DNA from 3 places in the Streptomyces sp. NPDC006372 genome. Region 2 is predicted to be linked to each of the others. Evidence: riboswitches for the same ligand, from Rfam matches in the RefSeq annotation. Region 2 holds a riboswitch; each other region holds the start of a gene.

Region 1 (6,555 bases), 220 kb from region 2:
CTCAGCCAGTGCAGCGCCGCGCCCGCCCCCGGACGCGTCACCGCTCCCTCGTACACGGGCAGTTCGCCCGTCTTCAGCGCGTCCTTGTACTCGGCCGCGCCCCGCCCCAGGTCGAGCATGCCGATGCCCTCGGCGGCCGCCGCCTCGGCCATGCGCAGATGCAGCACCAGACCCGGCGAGTACTTCGAGAACTCGGGGTCGTAGGCCGGGAACCAGCAGGCCAGGACCGACGCCGAACGCAGTCCGAAGTGCGCGGCGACGGGCCGCTCCCCGGCGTACAGCACGGACAGTGTGCCGCTGCACTCCGGCGCCCGGGTCCGGGCCAGCCGCCCCACGAGGCGGGTGATCCACTCCTGGGCGAACCGGTCCCGCCGGCCCGTCCTGCGGTACTGCGCCGACTTCCACTCCATGAGGGTGCGCAGCGCGGCCGGGTCGCGCTCGTCGAACACGAAGCGCGGCTCGCCGACCTGCCGTCCCAGCCTGCGCTCCTTGGCCAGGGTGGTCTTCAGGAACTTCGGCGACTGGGCGCGCAGCACCGATTCGTACGTCTCGTAGCCCTTCTCCACGTCGATGACGAAGGTGGCGTACTCCTCCGCCGCGTACCGGACGAAGAGCCGCTGCTCGGCCTCCAGGTTGTCGAAGGCGAAGCTGGACACCGAGCAGGCCCGCAGCAGTTCGCCCGTCTCCAGGTCCAGGCCCGGCCGCAGGATCGCGCCCTGCGCGTCCGAGACGCCGAGTCCGATCGCCCGGCCCTGACCCCACCGGCCGCGCTCGTAGGGCAGGAAGCCGGCCGGCTCCGGCCCGTCGTACACCACCGCGATCCGTGCCTGCGGCCGCACCCGGCCCACGGCTTCGGTGAACTCCGGTTCCATGAACGGGTTGCGCGGTGCTTCCGCCGCGGCGCGCAGCGCTCGCCAGCGCTCCCTCTCCGCCTCGCGAAGCTCCCCGGCCCCGGCCACACGAATGCGCCCACTGCTCAACCCGACCCCCCGATCAAGTCCCCCCTGGACACTTGGAAGGTACCGCTCGGGACGGCCTCACGGGTAGGTAGCGGACCATGTTGTTGCCAACTGGTGCAGAGGGGCCCTCAATCGGGCAATCGGTGTCCACCGTGCGATGAAACGAACGGGCGCGCTGTCCGTATTCTCTGATCATGGCCGCACCCCTCGCATATTCACTCATCGCCACCGACCTGGACGGGACGCTGCTGCGCGGCGACGACACCTTCTCCGACCGGTCTCTCGCCGTACTCGCGCGGGTGGCGGACGCCGGCGCCCAGCACCTCGTGGTGACGGGCCGGCCGGCCCCGAGAGTGCGGCCGCTCCTCGACGACCTCGGCTGTACGGGGCTCGCGGTGTGCGGCCAGGGCGCGCAGGTGTACGACGCCGGCGCGGACCGGCTGCTGTGGTCCATCACGCTGGACCGTGAACTGGCGGAGACCGCCCTCGGCAAGATCGAGGCCGAGGTGGGGGAGGTGTACGCCGCGGTCGACCAGGACGGGGTCGACGGGCTCACGCTCATCGAGCCGGGCTATCTCATGCCGCACCCGACCCTGCCCGCCGTACGGGTCGAGCGACGGGACGACCTGTGGTGCGAGCCCATCAGCAAGGTGCTGTTGCGGCACCCCGGTCTGACGGACGACGAGCTGGCGGCGACGGCCCGCTCGGTGGTCGGCTCACTGGCGACGGTGACAATGTCGGGGCCCGGCACGGTCGAACTCCAGCCGTGCGGCATCACCAAGGCGACGGGCCTGGCGCTGGCCGCCGAGCACCTGGGGCTGCGGCCGGCGGACACCATCGCCTTCGGTGACATGCCCAATGACATCCCGATGTTCGACTGGGCCGCCCACGGCGTCGCCATGGCCAACGCCCATCCCGAACTCAAGGCCGTGGCCGACGAGGTCACGCTGTCGAACGAGGACGACGGCATCGCCGTCGTCCTCGAGCGACTGCTGGGCGGGGTGGATCAGTACGGGCCGTTGACGTTGTCGATCGAGCCGTAGCGGGCCGCCGCGTAGTTGCAGGCCGCCGTGATGTTGGCGACCGGGTCGTACGGGTCGAAGGAGGTACCGGGCACGTGGTAGGCGGCGAACGTCGGGTCGATCACCTGGAGCAGGCCCTTGGACGGGGTGCCCGCGGCGGCGTTCGAGTCCCAGTTGTTGATCGCCTGGGGGTTGCCGGACGACTCACGCATGATGTTGCGGTAGATGCCGTCGTACGACCCCGGGATCCCCTTCTGCGCCATGATGTCCAGCGACTCGCGGATCCACCCGTCGAGGTTGTTCGCGTAGGTCTTCGCGGCGGCGGGGGCGGCCTGGGCGACGCCCGTGGCGGGCTTCGCGGCCGGCTTGGCGGGGGCGGACGACTTGGTCGCCTGCTTCGGGGCGGCGTCCGCCTTGGCGGTCTTCACCTTCAGCTTCAGACCCGGGTGGATCAGCTTCGGGTTGTCGCCGACGGCGGCGCGGTTGTCCTTGTAGAGCTGCTTCCAGCCGCCCGACACGTCGTACTTGTCCGCGATGCGGTAGAGCGTGTCGCCCTTGACCACGGTGTACGCGAGGGACTTGGCGGGCTGGGCCGCCTGGTGCACGGACTGTGCGACGACGGGAGCGCTCTGGGGCTCGGCGGCGCTCGCGTGCGTCGCGCCGAGGAGCGGAAGGGTGAGTGCCGCTCCGCCGGTTCCGACGGCTACGACGCCTCGGGTGAGCGGGCTGGTTCTGCTGCGACGGTGCATGCCTCGTCCGGCCATGGCGATGTTCCTCTCCGGCGCCTGCGAGGTGAGCTGTCGGGTTCGGGCCGGGAGGTGTCCGGCCGCGTACGGCGCTGTGCTGCCGTACGCGGCTTCACCCCGAGCCGGTCCGCTGTGCGGACCGGCGACTTACCTGGGTCCCCCGCTCCTGCCCTGCGTGAGTGAGTCGGTGTGTGTGGGGTGTCCGGGCGGCGGCAGGATTCGGCGGTCCGCCGGACAAGCCGGGAACGTATGCGAGAGCACATGTCGGGAACAAGCACCGGAGTCACATTCCGAGCCGGTTGACCTTGGTCTGAGTGGTTTGGCCCGCTTGATCCTTTGCGGGAGCCAAGGCTCAACTGGCTTTCGGTGGAAGGGGGTACGGGCCGGTGCCGGAGCGAGGGGGCAAAAGGGGCGACGTGACCGAACTCACTGATCACGAGCCTGTGCGGTACATATCAGCAAAGGGAATTAACTTACGCAACGCGGCAAATCGTTTATATCTCGCTACCTCCTGGTAAGTGGATAAATGTCTGTTCTTATGGACTGATCGAAAACATGGAGGTCGTGATCGGATACCACCCGGCCTGTAACCATGGGCGCTGGCGGTGATCGAAACGTGACCGGATACGCTGACTCGAGTGAGGGCAGCGACCTATCGACAATCCGCGTAATCACCGGCAGACACAGCAGACAGGAGACCCCTCGTGACCGACGTCGGGCCGTTCGGGCTGAGCGTGCGGGACCAGGCTCTGGAAGCCGATGTCCAGGCCGGGTTGGCGGCTGTCGAGGAAGGCTTGTTCGAGGCCACCAAGAGTGAGGTGCCCTTCATCACGGAGGCCGCCCAGCACCTGGTGCGGGCCGGCGGCAAGCGGTTCCGTCCGCTGCTCGTGATGCTCTCCGCCCAGTTCGGTGACCGGTACGCGCCCGGGATCGTGCCGTCCGCCGTCGTCGTGGAGCTGACCCACCTGGCCACGCTGTACCACGACGACGTGATGGACGAGGCCGCCGTGCGCCGCGGGGTGGCGAGCGCGAACACCCGCTGGGGCAACTCCGTCGCGGTCCTCACCGGCGACTTCCTCTTCGCCCGCGCCTCGCACATCCTGGCCGACCTCGGCCCCGAGGCGGTCCGTGTGCAGGCCGAGGCGTTCGAACGGCTGGTGACCGGGCAGATCCTGGAGACGGCCGGACCGCAGGACGGCCGGGACCCCGTCGAGCACTACCTGGACGTGCTGGGCGGCAAGACCGGCTCGCTGGTGGCGGTGTCGTGCCGGTTCGGCGCGATGATGTCCGGCGCCGACGAGACGGTCGTGGACGTGCTGACCCAGTACGGCGAGCGGCTCGGCGTCGCCTTCCAGCTCGCTGACGACGTCCTGGACATCGCCTCCGACTCCCACGAGTCCGGCAAGACCCCGGGCACCGACCTGCGCGAGGGCATCCCCACGCTGCCGGTGCTGCGGCTGCGCGAGCGCGCGGCCCGGCTCGGGCTCGCGGACGACATCGCCCTGTGCGAGCTGCTGGACTCCGACCTCACCGACGACGCCCGGCACGCCGAGGCCCTGCGCCTGCTGCGCGCCCACCCGGCGCTGGAACAGGCCCGCCGGGACACCGTCCGCTACGCCCAGGACGCCCGCTCGGCCCTGGCACCCCTGCCGGAGTGCGCCGCGAAGGCGGCTCTCGTGGAGCTGAGCGACGCCGTGGTGCACCGCGCCGGCTAGCGCGGCACCGGTCCGGTTCATCCCCCGCCCCCTACGGGTCGGGGGAGACACCGCCCCTCCGTGTCATACCCCAGCAGTACGTGGAGTTGAGCCCGCGGTCTGACGTATCTCCCCGGCCGATTTGGTCAGATGGAGACCACCGAAGAACACCACTCCTCACCTGTTCGGGTGAGAATGGCGGCTCAGGGACGAGTGCGTGGACGACACGGACAGCCGCCGCCGACCACGGAGGTAGGGCACACATGGCACCGTACGCATCCGACGAGAACACGACCGCCGGGGAGGTCGACGAGCAGCGCTCCCGGCGGAGCAAAGCCGCGCGGTACGTCGTCCCGGTCACGGTGATGGGGGTGGCGGCCGCGACGATCGGCCTGGTCCCCGCACTCGCCGACTCGGGCGACCCCGACCTCCCGAAGATCACGGCACAGCAGCTCATCGAGAAGATCGCCAAGTCGGACGTGCAGCAGCTGTCCGGCACGGTGAAGATCAGCACGGATCTCGGACTGCCGGACCTCGGCGGGCTGGAGAGCAGCCTGATGTCCGGTGCGGCGAGCCCGGGCGAGGGCGGTTCCTCCGCCGACCCGACGTCCAAGCTCACCGAACTGGCCTCCGGCACGCACACCCTGCGCGTCGCTGTCGACGGCCCGGAGAAGCAGAAGCTGTCGCTGCTGGAGAACGCCGCCGAGTACAGCGTCGTCCACAACGGCAAGGACCTCTGGGGCTACGACAGCAAGTCGAACGAGGTCTACCACGGCACCGCCTCGGACAGCCCGAAGCACGAGAAGGAGCAGCCGCCGGCCACGCCGAAGGACTTCGCCGAGGAGGCCCTGAAGGCCGTCGACGACACGACCTCCGTGACCGTGGACGGCACCGCCCAGGTCGCCGGCCGGGACGCCTACAAGCTGCTCATCAAGCCGAAGCAGTCCGGCTCCACGGTCGGCGCGGTCACCGTCGCGGTGGACGCGAAGACGGGTACGCCGCTGAAGTTCACACTGACCCCGGCCAGTGGGGGCGCCGCCGTCGTCGACGCGGGCTTCACCAAGGTGAGTTTCGACCGGCCGGCCGCGTCGACCTTCGACTTCACCCCGCCGAAGGGTGCGAAGGTCACCGAGGAGAAGGACTCCGACAAGGGTGGGGCGCGCAAGCACGCCGAGCGCGCCCCGAAGTCCCTGAAGTCCCCGAAGTCCCCGGAGGACCTGGGCAAGGGCTTCGGCGGTGCCGAGGGCATGAAGACCATCGGCGAGGGCTGGAACGCCATAGCCACCTTCGACACCGGCGGCGAGGGTGTGCCCTCCGGTGAGGCGGGCGGCGACCTCGGCGGCTTCGTGAACTCGCTCGGCGACAAGGTCACCGGCAAGTTCGGCTCGGGCACGGTCTTCTCCACCCGCCTGGTCAACGCCCTGATGACGGACGACGGCAAGGTCTACGTCGGCATGGTCACCAAGGACGCCCTCGTGAAGGCGGCCGACGCCGGCAAGTAGGTCCCGTACGTCACGGGACACCGAGAGAACGAGGAAGCCGATGGCCGAACAGCCCGCCGCGGAGCCGGAGGAGAGCGGCGCGAATGTCCTGGGTGGGGAGACCGTCATCGCCACACGGGGGCTCACCAAGCGCTATCGCGGCGGGCAGCTCGCCGTCGACGGGCTCGATCTGACCGTCCCGGCGGGCAGCGTCTTCGGCTTCCTCGGGCCCAACGGCTCCGGCAAGACCACCACCATCCGCATGCTGATGGGCCTCATCGAGCCCACCTCCGGCGCGGCACGGGTGCTCGGGCAGCCCATGCCCCGGGCCACCCGCGCCGTGCTGCCGCACGTCGGCGCCCTCATCGAGGGCCCGTCCCTCTACGGCTTCCTCTCCGGCCGCGACAACCTGATCCGGTACGACTCCGCCGACCCGGCCGCCGACCCGCGCACCCGGCGTGCCCGGGTGGCCGCGGCCCTGGACCGGGTGGGCCTGACGGCCGCCGCGGGCAAGAAGGCCAAGGCCTACTCGCTGGGCATGAAGCAGCGCCTGGGCCTCGCGGCCGCACTGCTCCGGCCGCGCCGGCTGCTCGTGCTCGACGAGCCGACCAACGGCCTCGACCCGCAGGGCATGCGCGAGATCCGCACCCTCG
Region 2 (6,555 bases):
CCGCAGCAGCAGCCGTTTCGGCTTGGTGTCCCCGAAGTCGATCGTCGCCTCGGCGTTCGCGCCCGTGCCCTTGACCGCGACGACGGTTCCGAGCCCGAACTGGTCATGTGTGACGCGGTCGCCCACCGCCAGCGCCACGACCGGCTTCTCGGAGGTCCGGCGAGTGGCGAAACCGGAGGCGCCCGAGGCCGACGAACGCGAGCGGGACGACGACAGCGAGGCCGCCACCGCCGAGACCGGCCCGGAGGACGCGGGCGCGGTCGCTCCGGTCCGCTTCCACTCCATGTGGGCCGGCGGGATCTCCTCCAGGAACCGGGAGGGCGGGTTGTACGACGGCTGGCCCCAGGCGCTGCGCATCGTCGACCGCGTCAGGTACAGCCGTTCCCGGGCACGGGTGATGCCGACGTAGGCCAGGCGGCGCTCCTCCTCCAGCTCCTTGGTCTGGCCGAGGGCGCGCATGTGCGGGAAGACGCCGTCCTCCATGCCGGTGAGGAAGACGACCGGGAACTCCAGGCCCTTGGCGGTGTGCAGGGTCATCAGCGTGATGACGCCGTCGCCGTCCTCCTCGTCGGGGATCTGGTCGGAGTCGGCGACCAGCGCGACCTGCTCGAGGAAGTCCGAAAGGGAGGGCTGTTCGTCCTCGCCGCGCTCCTGCTCGAACTCCATGGCGACGGCGGCGAGCTCCTGGAGGTTCTCGATCCGGGTCTCGTCCTGCGGGTCGGTGGAGGCCTGCAACTCGGCGAGGTACCCGGTGCGCTCCAGCACGGCCTCCAGCACGGTGGCCGGTCCGGCGCCGGACTCGACGATCGTGCGGAGGTCCTCCATCAGCGCGTTGAACCGCCTGACCGCGTTGGTGGAGCGCGCGGCCATGCCGTACGCCTCGTCGACGCGCTTCAGGGCCTGCGGGAAGCTGATCCTCTCGCGCTGGGAGAGGGCGTCGATCATCGCCTCTGCACGGTCGCCGATGCCCCGCTTGGGGACGTTGAGGATCCGGCGCAGCGGCACCGAGTCCTCCGGGTTGGCCAGCACGCGCAGGTAGGCCAGGACGTCCCGGACCTCCTTGCGTTCGTAGAAGCGGACACCGCCGACGACCTTGTAGGGCAGTCCGACGCGGATGAAGATCTCTTCGAAGACACGGGACTGGGCGTTGGTGCGGTAGAAGACGGCGACGTCGCCCGCCTTCGCCTCGCCCGCGTCGGTCAGACGGTCTATCTCTTCGGCGACGAACTGCGCCTCGTCGTGCTCGGTGTCGGCGACGTACCCGGTGATCTGCGCACCGGTGCCCGCGTTGGTCCACAGGTTCTTGGGGCGGCGGGACTCGTTGCGCTCGATGACCGCGTTGGCGGCGCTCAGGATGGTCTGCGTGGAGCGGTAGTTCTGCTCGAGCAGGATCGTCGTCGCGTCCGGGTAGTCCTCCTCGAACTGGAGGATGTTGCGGATCGTCGCCCCGCGGAAGGCGTAGATCGACTGGTCGGCGTCACCCACCACGCACAGCTCGGCGGGCGGTACGTCATCCGGTCCCGGCGGTACGTCGACGGGATGCTCGGAGGTGCCGACGAGTTCCCGGACGAGGGCGTACTGGGCGTGGTTGGTGTCCTGGTACTCGTCCACCAGCACGTGCCGGAAGCGGCGGCGGTAGTGCTCGGCGACGTCCGGGAAGGCGCGCAGCAGGTTGACCGTCGTCATGATCAGGTCGTCGAAGTCGAGGGCGTTGGCCTCGCGCAGTCGCGACTGGTACATGGCGTAGGCCTGGGCGAGGGTCTTCTCGAAGCCGTCGGTGGCCTGGGCGGCGAAGTCCTCCTCGTCGATCAGCTCGTTCTTCAGGTTGCTGATCTTGGCGCTGAACGACTTCGGCGGGAAGCGCTTGGGGTCGAGGTCCAGATCGCGGCAGACCAGGGCCATCAGACGCTTGGAGTCGGCGGCGTCGTAGATCGAGAAGGAGGACGTGAAACCGAGCTTCTTGCTCTCCCGGCGCAGGATGCGCACGCACGCGCTGTGGAAGGTCATCACCCACATCGCGTTCGCGCGCGGGCCCACGAGCTGCTCGACGCGCTCCTTCATCTCGCCCGCGGCCTTGTTGGTGAAGGTGATCGCGAGGATCTGGCCCGGGTGGACGTCCCGCTCGGCGAGCAGGTGGGCGATGCGGTGCGTGAGCACGCGGGTCTTGCCGGAGCCGGCACCGGCCACGATGAGCAGCGGGGAACCGGAGTGGACGACGGCGGCGCGCTGGTTGTCGTTCAGCCCCTCCAGGAGGGCGGCGGTGTCCACCACCGGGCGGGGGGCGCCGTCCCGGTAGTACGTGTCCCGGTCCGGCGGTACGTCGAACTTCCCGCCGAACAGATCGTCCGGAACCGGCTCCGGTACGTGATCGCCCTCGGGCGGCGGCGGGGGCTCGTCCGCGGGGCCCCGCTGGGCCTGGAGGTCCGCCAGGAAGCTGTCGTCAAAGAGGCTGCTCATCGCTCTCCGAGTCTAGGGCGCCCCACTGACAGCCCGCCGCCGCCCTGAGAACATCGCCGGAACGACCCGCCCGTCACCCTTCAGGACCGGGCGATCACGCCCCGCGACGATCGGCATAATTCCGGACGATTGACGATCAATCCTCACGAGTAGATCACTTTCAGCAACGCTCCGGGATAAGGTCACGAAAATGTATCGGGCATATCACCCATCAACCTTCACAAGGGCCACACGAGTTGGCTACCGTGCGGGCAGGCCGTACGACCCCCACCGGCGAACGTCGCCGGGCCGCGCGGCCTCCGCCGAGTCCGGCGCGCCGTAGCGGCAGCCGGAGCCGGGGACCCACCGAGACCTTGGGGTGAATCGGCCCGACCCCTTCGGGGATGGCCGTAGGGCAACCCTTCCGAACCACCCGCCCGAACCCGACAGCTAACCCGGTAGGCGGAGCACGGAAGGAGTCGCCTCCCTTGGCGTCGCACCGCAAGTCGCGTCCCTCTGGTACGCGCGTAGCAGGCATACGGACCCCCGCCCTCGCGACGGCGGCCCTCACCTCCGTGGCCCTGCTGTCCCAGTCGGCCAACGCCGCCCCCGAGGCCGACGACAAGCCGAGCCTCGAGGAAGTCGAGAAGAAGGTCGACGACCTGTACCGCCAGGCCGAGTCGGCGACCGAGAAGTACAACTCGGCCAAGGAGAAGACCACCAAACAGCGCAAGCGCGTCGACACCCTCCTCGACGACGTGGCACAGCGCACCCAGAAGCTCAACGAGGCCCGCGAGGAGCTCGGCTCCTTCGCCGCGGCCCAGTACCGCACCGGCGCCTCCGCCCCGGACACGGCGACGTTCCTGCTGGCGGACACCCCGCAGGACTACTTCGACCAGACCCAGCTGATGGACCGGATGACCGGCCGTCAGAAGGTGGCGGTCGACGACTTCGTCACCCAGCAGTCCGAGACGATGAAGAAGCGCAAGGAGGCCACCGAGAGCCTCGAGACGCTCACCGAGTCGCAGAGCGACCTGAAGACGGCCAAGTCCACCGTCCAGCGGAAGCTGGCCGACGCCCGCGACCTGCTGTCGAAGCTGACGGCCGAGGAGAAGGCGCGGCTCGCGGCGATCGAGAAGAAGAAGCAGGAAGAGGCCGCACGCAAGGCCGAAGAGCTGGCCCGGCAGCAGGCGGCGCAGCAGAAGGCGCGGGAGGAGGCCGCCGCCCAGCAGCAGGAGAGCGGTACCTCGTCGTCCTCGGACTCGTCCTCCTCCTCGGCCCCCGCCGACTCCTCGTACGCCACCAAGGCCGACAAGGCGCTCGCCTTCGCCCGCGCCCAGATCGGCAAGCCGTACGTGTGGGGAGCCGTCGGCCCCGGCTCCTACGACTGCTCCGGCCTCACCCAGGCCGTGTGGAAGGCCGCGGGTGTCACCCTGCCGCGCACGACCTACGACCAGGTCAACGCCGGCACCACGGTCCCCGTCTCCCAGGCGCTCCCCGGTGACCTGGTCTTCTTCTACGACGACGTCACCCACGTCGGCATCTACATCGGCAACGGCATGATGATCCACGCCCCGAAGCCCGGCGCCTACGTGCGCGAGGAGTCGATCTACTACGACGGCGCGTCGGCGATCCACAGCGTGGTGCGGCCGGCCTGAGGGTCCGGCCCGAAAGACCCCAGAGACCCCAGAGGCCCCGGAGGTCCCGGAGGTCCCGGAGGTCCCGGAGGTCCCGGCCCGAGAGGTCTCCCACGTTTTTGAGGGGCACGCGCGCGTGCCCCTCTCGTAACGTGCGCGTCGCTGCCTAGCATCGGCGCTATGTCCGGTCCCTCCCCCTTCGCCACCCTGTGGGCGATGTACGCGCTGGCGACCGGCACGTTGTCGGTCGGTCTCGACTCGGCGGGGTACGAGGTCCTCTCCCGTATCACCCTCCTCCTGGCCTGCGGGGCCTGGCTGGTGTCGGTCGCGGATGTCCTCCGGCGGACGACCTGGCGGACGGAGACGCCTGTCGCGGTCACGGTCCTGGCGTCGACCGCCCTCCTCGGCACCGGTTTCTCCGCGGCCGGCCGGGAGGCGCTCGCCGAGGCGCTGCTGGCGGTCTCCGCCGTGCTCTGGGCCGCGCTGCTCGTCGTAGAGGACAAGGAGCGGGGCGGAACCGCGTTCCTGCGCTGTGTGGTCACCCAGGGGCTCGCCGTGCTCGCCGCCACGCTCGCCGCGGCCGCGTCGGCGGCCTGGCTCGCTCAGGCGGCCCTGGTGGTCTTCTGGCTAGGGCTGCTGCTGTGCGGCCTCGCTCTGCCCCGTTCAGACCCGCGACAGGTGGCCAGGGGGGCCGGGGACCACTGGCTGGGCGGCGGCGCGCTCGCCGTCTCGGCCCTCGCCGGGGCGAAGCTCCTCAGCGCCGACAGCGCACGCCTGTATCTGTGGAACGACGAGAACCGGAGCGTCCTGCGCACGACCACCGTCACGCTGCTCGTGCTCGCACTGACCTGCTGTGTCGCCCTGGTCGTCGCCGAAGTCGTGTGGCCCCGGCACCGCTACGACGTGCGGCGCTGGGCGACCGTGTTCGGCGCGGCCGCGTCGGCGACGGCCACCCTCGCCGTCGCCGCCGCCCTCGACGTCACGTGGCTGGACGACCTGGGGGAGGCACTGTTGTGGATCGCGGTGGCGGCGTGGCTCGGGTGCGCCGCCTGGACGGTTGACTCGGCCCGGGCCGGCGACCGGCCCGGCGGGGTCAGGTCCAGAGCACGGCGATGAAGACGTTCGCCGCGGTCAGCGCCCCGACCAGGCCGAACAGGCCCTTGTCCACCTTCTCGTCGTCCCGTTTCACGTAGACCAGGCCGAGGATCACGATCAGCAGGGCCAGCTTCACGCCGATCTTCACGTTGTTCACGGACTGGTCGTCGGCCTGGTTGAGGCCGACCAGGATCACCCCGGTGACCAGCATCGTCAGCGCGCCGTGCAGCATCGCGGGGGCGTAGCGGGCGGTGCCCTCGCCCATCGCCTTCATCTGGGTGAGGAAACCGCCCAGGAGCGACGCGATGCCGATGATGTGGAGGCCGACGACGAGGTGGATGAGTATGTCCATGAGGCCGGAGCCTAATGAGGGGCCCAGGAGCCGCCCGACACCGGCCCGTCTCCTGCATATATGCGCCCCATAGCACCCGGCCGCCGTCCTTCGCCCGTGGTTTCGGCGCATCGGTCATCACGCTGAGTCAAGGCGGCGGCGCCGGGGTGAGATCGCGACCACATACGGTCACCGTCGGTCCTCTCGGGACACTTCCGCGCACCCGCCACCGGCCCACCGCGGCGAGGTTTAGCGTCCTCCTCCAGGTGACCGGCTCCCCACCGCCGCCCGGGCCAGGGGCGGCAGTCGGGCACCACCGCCGAGAAGGTCCGGCGGCGGTCCGCTTCCCCTGTGCGGGCCGTCGCCGGACGCGCAGGCCGCCCGTCCGCTCCCCCAGGCGGCCGCACGCACCCACCGGCGGTCGAGGAAAGGACGTGGCCTTCAGGTGGCAGCGCACCGCAAGCCCCGCCAGCGCTCGGCGAGCGGCAACACGGCCCGTACGGCCGCCACGATCGCCCTCGCCGGCGCGGCGACCGCGACGGGCTTCGACGGCACCGGACACGCCGAGCCACAGCTCACTCCCGGTCAGGTCAAGTCCCGGGTGGACGAGCTGTACCGGGAGGCGGAGGCCGCCACCGAGAAGTACAACGGCGCGCAGGAGAAGGCCGAGGCGGCCGGACAGCGGCTGAAGGACCTCCAGGACCGGGCGGCCCGCAAGGAGGACCGGCTCAACACGGCCCGCGAGGCCCTGGGTTCCGTCGCCGCCGCGCAGTACCGCGAAGGCGGCCTCGACCCCGCGCTGCGGCTCGCCCTGTCCGACGATCCCGACCGGTACCTCGAGAACGCCGAGTTCGTCGAGCGGACCGGCAACCGGCAGAAGGCCGCCGTCGCGCGCGTACGCGAGCAGCTCCGCGAGATCGAGCAGCTGCGCGGGGCCGCCCACATCGAGCTGACCTCGCTGAAGTCGCGGCAGCAGGAGCTGAAACGGCACAAGAAGACGATCAGCGCCAAACTGGGCTCCGCACGGCAGCTGCTGTCCCGGCTCAGCGCGCAGGA
Region 3 (6,555 bases), on a different contig from region 2:
CGCCGTCGACGTCCACACCCCCGGCCAGGGCAACCTGCTCAATCTCGCCGACCGGGACGGCCTGTCCAACATCCGGGTCGGCAACGGCGACGCGATCATCCTGCTCCGCGAGATGCTCGCCCCGGACTCCCTCGACGGCCTCCGCGTCTTCTTCCCCGACCCGTGGCCCAAGAAGCGGCACCACAAGCGCAGGCTCATCCAGCCCGACTTCCTGAGCCTCGCCGCAAGCCGCATCAGGCCCGGCGGGATCATGCACTGCGCGACCGACTGGGAACCGTACGCCGAACAGATGCTCGAGGTACTCACGGCACACCCCGACTTCGAGAACACGCAGGCGGACGGAGGTTTCGCGCCGCGTCCCGACTTCCGCCCCCTGACCCGTTTCGAGGGCCAGGGACTGGACAAGGGACATGTCGTGAACGACCTCCTCTTCCGTCGCGTACAGCACGTGGAGCAACCCCCCGCCGGCGCCTGACCGCACCCGCACCGCATCTCCCGCCTGCGGACAGCGCCCATCCGTCGTTAGGGTCGAAGCCGTGGCCACCAGCCCCCCGTTCCCGTCGCACCCCGGCGGCCCCCTGCGGCACGCCCACTGGTGGCAGCGCACCTGGGTGCGCTACGGCGCCCTGACGACGCTCCTCGCGATCTCCGGCCTGGTGATCCTCGCCCTGGTCCGCGAGGAGACGGGCACGGAAGGCTTCCTGGTGGGGCTCGGACTGGCCACCCTCCCGGTCCCGCTGCTCATCGCCACGTTCCGGTGGCTGGACCGGGTCGAACCGGGCCCTTGGCGGAACCTGCTGTTCTGTTTCGCCTGGGGCGCCTGCGCGGCGGCGCTGATAGCGATCGTCGCCAACAGCTTCGCGACCAGATGGATAGCGACGGCGACCGCGGATCCCTCCAGCGCCGACACCCTCGGAGCGACCGTGATAGCGCCGGTGGTGGAGGAGACGGCCAAGGCGGCGGCCGTCCTGCTGGTCTTCCTCTTCCGGCGCCGCGACTTCACCGGGATCGTCGACGGGGTCGTGGTGGCCGGTGTCACCGCGACCGGCTTCGCGTTCACGGAGAACATCCTCTACCTGGGCATGGCCTTCGGCACCGACCAGCTCACCGGCCACAGCGGCATCGCTTCCGTCACGGCGGCGACCTTCTTCGTGCGCATCATCATGTCGCCGTTCGCGCACCCGCTCTTCACCGTCCTGACCGGCATCGGCTTCGGCATCGCCGCGCTCGCGGCGGACGGCCAGCACATCCGCCGGATCGCCTTCCCGCTCTCCGGGCTGCTGCTCGCGATGGGCATGCACGCGATGTGGAACGGCTCGTCCGCGTTCGGTGAGTACGGGTTCTTCGCGGTGTACGCGGCGTTCATGGTGCCCATCTTCGGGCTGCTGACGTGGCTGGTGGTCTGGACACGGCAGCGGGAGCTGCGGACCGTACAGACGGAACTGCCCGCGTACGCCGTGGCCGGGTGGCTGACCCCGGCGGAGCCGTACGCGCTCGGCTCGATGCGGGCCCGGCGGATCGCCCGCCAGTACGCCCGCCGCCACGCGGGGAAGGCGGCGGCACGGTCGGTGGCCCAGTACGAGGGATACGCGACGTCCCTGGCGTTCCTGCGGCACCGGGGCCGCCGGGGCCGCGCCGGCGGCGACTTCGCCGTCCGGGAACGGGAACTGCTCGACGAGCTGTGGCGGCGCCGGGAGGCCGCCCGCCCCGCGCTGGACCACGCGGCACGGATCACGGCCCCTCCGGTCCCGGTGACGGCACCGCCCTGGCCGGTGCACGGGGCGTACGGGTACGGCCACCCGATGCCGTACCCCGCGTACAACCCGTACCGGTCGTAGCCGGCAGGACGCGGAGTACGGCCCGGGGTTCGGGTCTCAGGCGGAAGCCTCGGTGAGCCGCCGCACCTCCCCCTCCGTCAGGGTCAGCTCCCCGACGCCCACCAGCGCGGGCAGCTGCTCCACCGTCCGCGCGGAGGCGATCGGCGCCGCCACCGTGGGCTGGGCGGCGAGCCAGGCCAGGGCGACCGTGGCGACGGGGGCGTCATGGGCCGCGGCGATCTCGTCGAGGGCGTCGAGGACACGCCGGCCCCGCTCGGTCTCCAGGTGCTTGGCGGCACCGCCCGCCCGCGCGCTCTCGACCGTCGTGCCGGGCCGGTACTTGCCCGTGAGGAAGCCGGACGCGAGCGCGTAGTAGGGGACGGCCGCGAGACCGGCCTGCTCGGCGAGGTCCTGGAGCTCACCCTCGTAGGTGTCGCGGGAGACCAGGTTGTAGTGCGGCTGGAGAGCCACGTACCGGGCGAGGCCCTCGCGGTCGGAGAACTCCAGGGACGCCCGCAGCCGCTCGGCGGAGATGTTGGAGGCGGCGATGTGCCGCACCTTGCCGACCTTCACGAGTTCGTCGAGCGCGCCGATGATCTCCTCGACCGGCACGTCGGGCTGGTCGAAGTGGGTGTAGTAGAGGTCGATGTAGTCGGTGCGCAGGCGCCGCAGGGAGGCGTCGGCGGCGGCCTTGATGTTGGCTGCGGACAGGCCCTGGAACTCGGGGTGCTGGCTGACCTTCGTGGCGACGACCACGTCGGAGCGGTTGCCGCGCGCCTCGAGCCACTTGCCGAGTATGGTCTCGGACTCGCCGCCCTGGTTGCCGTCGACCCACGCCGAGTAGACGTCGGCGCTGTCGACGAAGTTGCCGCCGGCGGCGGTATAGGCGTCGAGGACGGCGAAGGACCGGTCCTCGTCGGCGGTCCAGCCGAAGACGTTGCCGCCGAGGGCGAGCGGGAAGACCTCGAGGTCGGAGGAGCCGAGCTTGCGAAGAGAAGTCATGCTCCACGTCAACGGCCGTGACGGAGTGGCTCATTCCGCCGTGGACGCAAAAGTCTTGTAAACGAGAACCGGCGGTCCGGACGTCGGGGGGTCGTCGTCAGGACCGCCGGTGCTTCAACTGGCGTGCACCGCCCGGAAGGTGAGGCTCAGGAGACTCCAGGAGCGAGGCTCAGGGAGTGAGGCCCTTGCCCCGCAGCCACGCCATCGGGTCGATGCCGCTCGACGAACCACCGGAGTGGACCTCGAGGTGCAGGTGCGCGCCGGTGACGTTGCCGGTGGCGCCCACGCGGCCGATGACGTCGCCCGTGCTGACCTTCTGCCCGACGCTGACGCCGATGGACGACTGGTGGGCGTACCAGATCTCCGTGCCGTCATCGAGGGTCAGGACCGTCTTGTAGCCGTAGGAGCCGTTCCAGCCGGCCTCGGTGATGGTGCCGCTGTGCACCGCCTTGATCGGGGTACCCGTGGGCGCGGCGAAGTCCAGGCCCGTGTGGTAGCCGGAGGACCAGTAGGCGCCGGCCTGGCCGAAGGTGGAGGTGAGGGTGTACGAGGAGGTCGGCAGCGTGAACTGCTTGGCGAGGGCGGCGAGCCGCTCGGCCTCGGCCTTCTTCCGGGCCTCCTCCTCCGCCTTCTTCTTGGCTTCGGCGGCCTTGGCCTTGGCTTCCTGCTCCGCCTTGGCGGCGGCTTCCGCGGCCGCCTTCTCGGCGGCCTTCGCGGCGTCCTGTGCGGCCTTGGTCTCGATCTGCTCCTGCTGGCGCTCGACCTGGGCCATGATCCGGGCGCGCAGCGCCTCGCCCGCGCCGGAGCCGCCCTGGTCGGTGTCGGCGGACGCCGTGGCGAGGTCGCTGAGCGGGGTGGAGGAGCCTTCGGGGGTGTCGTCGTCCGAGATGAGGGAACCCACCGAGGGCAGGTCCGGCACGGAGATCGACACCGGCGGCTTGCCGGTCTGGGCGCTGGCGATGCCGCCCGCGCCCACGGCGGCTATGACGCCGACGCCCAGGACGGTGGAGCTGCGGGCGAGCCCTCCGCCGCGCTGCTTGGTGACGCGATGCCGGCCACGGACGGGACGGATGGACTCCGCGGTGGGGTTCCATTCCTGGAACGGGCCCTCGTCGGTGCGGTGACCGCCGAAGCCGAAGGTCTCGGTGTCGTGCTGGTCGCGCGGGGACGGGGCCGCGGGGGCAGGCCGGTTGGACGCCACGTGGGCGTACTCCTTTCCTTCCTTCTCGCCTACCGGGTTAGCTGACGGGTTCGGAGCAGGAAGGTCTCCTACGCGCGTATACCGACCGTGCTTCCACGGCGGCATCCGCCCGATTCACCCCAAGTGGTGGTTCCCCGGTTCCCTTTCGGGATTCGGCGCGTGCGCACGGAGCCGCCTTCTGTGACGGCTGGGACGACCGCGCTGCGTTATCGAACGTTAATGGAGGCGCGGTGGGTATTCCAGCGATTCCGCTTGATCATTAACCTTTTTCGCGCGGACTTACCTGGCATGACCGGCTTAAATCGGGCGAGTTGACCGCTCCGCAAGTGACTCACGGGTTTTGACGGAGCGTCAGTTGTACTGCGGAGCGGGGCGATTCACTCACTGTCCGTGAGGATGAGGGCCCGACATGAACCGAGGGCCGGAACCCTTTCGGATTCCGGCCCTCGGCCTTCAGTAGCGGGGACAGGATTTGAACCTGCGACCTCTGGGTTATGAGCCCAGCGAGCTACCGAGCTGCTCCACCCCGCGTCGTTGTGTCACCAGTGTACGCCATCAGCGGGACAGCTCGCACACACCCACCGGTTCAGCTCAGCAGGTGGCGGTTCGGAGCCTTCGCCGGTCCCTCGTACTCAGCAAGGACGACGACCTCCGCTCCCCCGTCCGCCAGGACGCCGCTGCCGTCGGCCCCCGCCACGAAAGTGTCCGGCTCGCGCCAGGCCGTGACGACCCGCCGTACGCCCGCGTCGAGGATCAGCCGGGCACAGGGCGCGGGCCGGGAGGCCCGGCGGGCGCAGGGTTCCAGGCTGCTGTAGACCGTCGCGCCGGCGAGCCTCGGGTCGGCCGGGTCGGTCTTCGCCAGGGCCGCCTCCTCCGCGTGCACGACCGGGTCGCCGCCCTCACGGGAGTGGCCCCGGGCCAGTTCCGTACCGTCGGCCGCGACCACCACCGCGCCGACACTGAACGCCGTGTCCGACGGTGGACACTGTGCGGCCAGTTCGCAGGCGAGGGCGAGCCAGCGGCGGTCGGCGGCGGTGGGGAGGGACCCGGTGCCCGGCTCGGTCGGCTCGTAGCGCATGAGGACCACGTCCTCGATCCGCCGGGTCTCCAGCAGCCGGAGCCGGCCGGACTGGTAGCCGCCCGGCCCGAAGAGGCGGGGGGCGGCGGGGTCGCCCACGAAGAGCGGGGCGAGGACCAGTTGGAGTTCGTCGGCGAGGCCCTGGGTGAGCAGCTGGGTGTGGATCAGGCCGCCGCCCTCGACCATGAGCCGGCGCACCCCTCGTTCGTCGTGCAGGTGGGTGAGGAGCCGCCGCCAGTCGAGGCCGGCGCCGAGGGGGACGACGTCGGCGGCGAGGCCGAGGGCACGGGCGCGTTCGGCGCCCTCGTCGGTGGTGTAGAGGACCTTCTCGCCGCCGGTGTGCCAGAACCGTGCCGCCGGGTCGAGGTCGCCGGTGCCGCTGACGGTGACCTTCAAGGGGTATTCCGGCAGGCCGGCCGCTGTGCGGGCGGCGCGCCGCACGGGTGAGTTGACCAGCAGACGGGGGTTGTCGGCACGGATGGTTCCCGCGCCGACCAGGATGGCGTCGACGGAGGCCCGGACCTCGTCGACCCGGTCGAAGTCGGCCGGGCTGGACAGGAGCAGGCGTTCGGGGCCGGTGTCGTCCAGGTAGCCGTCGAGGGAGACGGCGGCGGACAGCAGGACGTACGGGTGGGGCATCGACGCTCCCGGCTCGTTGGGACGGCGGACTGACGGGACGGGCTTGGTTCAAGTTTGAAACAAACCTACACTGGTGGCATGACGAATCGCTGGCTCACCCCCGAGGAGCAACGCGCCTGGCGCGCGTACATCGCCGCCTCGCTGCTCCTGGAGGACGCGATCGACCGGCAGCTCCAGCAGGACGCCGGCATGCCCCACCTGTACTACTCCATCCTGTCCGTCCTGTCCGAGTCCCCGGAGCGGCGGCTGCGCATGACCGATCTCGCCGAGCGGCTGAAGATCACGCGCAGTCGGCTGACGTACGCGGTGACGCGGCTGGAGAAGGACGGCATGCTGCGGCGCGAGGCCTGCCGGTACGACAAACGGGGGAGCATCGCGGCCCTGACCGACGAGGGCTTCGCCGTTCTGGAGCGCGCCGCGCCCGGGCACGTCGAGACGGTGCGGAGCTTCCTGTTCGACCGGCTCAGCGAGGAGCAGGTGGGGCAGCTGGAGGAGATCGCCTCGGCGATCGCGCAGGGGCTCCAGGAGGACGGGGCACGGCCGGCGTCGGACGACGTGCCGTGGCGACGGAGGTCGTCGACGGCCTGTTCGTGAGGCGCGTCACACCCCCTCGGGCATCATTGCTTCAAATTTTAAGCAAGAGTAGGGTTCCGATCGTGGATCTGCTTCAAATCTGAAGCAGTCCAGCAGACGGCTGTGCAGCCGAACAGGAACGGAACCCGGAGGCCCCGCATGCCCGACACCCCCACCGTCGTCGCCACCCCGCGCTCCCGTGTCCGGGTCCCGCTGCGCTTCCACGACGGCTACCAGGCCGACGC

The links. Region 2 has a riboswitch for cyclic di-AMP ahead of ABZ016_RS05095 (NlpC/P60 family protein). Riboswitches for the same ligand answer to the same signal wherever they lie in the genome.
Region 1: linked by a shared signal. The riboswitch ahead of ABZ016_RS06120 (LysM peptidoglycan-binding domain-containing protein) and the one ahead of ABZ016_RS05095 (NlpC/P60 family protein) in region 2 are both predicted to bind cyclic di-AMP.
Region 3: linked by a shared signal. The riboswitch ahead of ABZ016_RS40570 (M23 family metallopeptidase) and the one ahead of ABZ016_RS05095 (NlpC/P60 family protein) in region 2 are both predicted to bind cyclic di-AMP.

Annotation. Positions count from the first base shown of each region.
Region 1 covers NZ_JBEXQJ010000002.1:356,358-362,912, reverse strand. Annotated here, with positions in the region: gene ABZ016_RS06130 (GNAT family N-acetyltransferase) at 1-980, opposite strand, end outside; gene ABZ016_RS06125 (HAD family hydrolase) at 1,154-2,002, shown strand; gene ABZ016_RS06120 (LysM peptidoglycan-binding domain-containing protein) at 1,966-2,745, opposite strand; cyclic di-AMP (ydaO/yuaA leader) riboswitch at 2,749-2,927, opposite strand; gene ABZ016_RS06115 (polyprenyl synthetase family protein) at 3,432-4,442, shown strand; gene ABZ016_RS06110 (DUF2092 domain-containing protein) at 4,685-5,923, shown strand; gene ABZ016_RS06105 (ABC transporter ATP-binding protein) at 5,964-6,555, shown strand, end outside.
Region 2 covers NZ_JBEXQJ010000002.1:135,473-142,027, forward strand. Annotated here, with positions in the region: gene pcrA (DNA helicase PcrA) at 1-2,457, opposite strand, end outside; cyclic di-AMP (ydaO/yuaA leader) riboswitch at 2,762-2,916, shown strand; gene ABZ016_RS05095 (NlpC/P60 family protein) at 2,925-4,094, shown strand; gene ABZ016_RS05100 (tellurite resistance/C4-dicarboxylate transporter family protein) at 4,254-5,189, shown strand; gene ABZ016_RS05105 (hypothetical protein) at 5,167-5,520, opposite strand; gene ABZ016_RS05110 (NlpC/P60 family protein) at 5,945-6,555, shown strand, end outside.
Region 3 covers NZ_JBEXQJ010000055.1:18,650-25,204, forward strand. Annotated here, with positions in the region: gene trmB (tRNA (guanosine(46)-N7)-methyltransferase TrmB) at 1-475, shown strand, start outside; gene ABZ016_RS40560 (PrsW family intramembrane metalloprotease) at 537-1,838, shown strand; gene ABZ016_RS40565 (aldo/keto reductase) at 1,875-2,819, opposite strand; gene ABZ016_RS40570 (M23 family metallopeptidase) at 2,989-4,020, opposite strand; cyclic di-AMP (ydaO/yuaA leader) riboswitch at 4,032-4,188, opposite strand; tRNA gene ABZ016_RS40575 (tRNA-Met) at 4,478-4,551, opposite strand; gene ABZ016_RS40580 (dihydrofolate reductase family protein) at 4,607-5,737, opposite strand; gene ABZ016_RS40585 (MarR family transcriptional regulator) at 5,816-6,331, shown strand; gene ribA (GTP cyclohydrolase II) at 6,470-6,555, shown strand, end outside.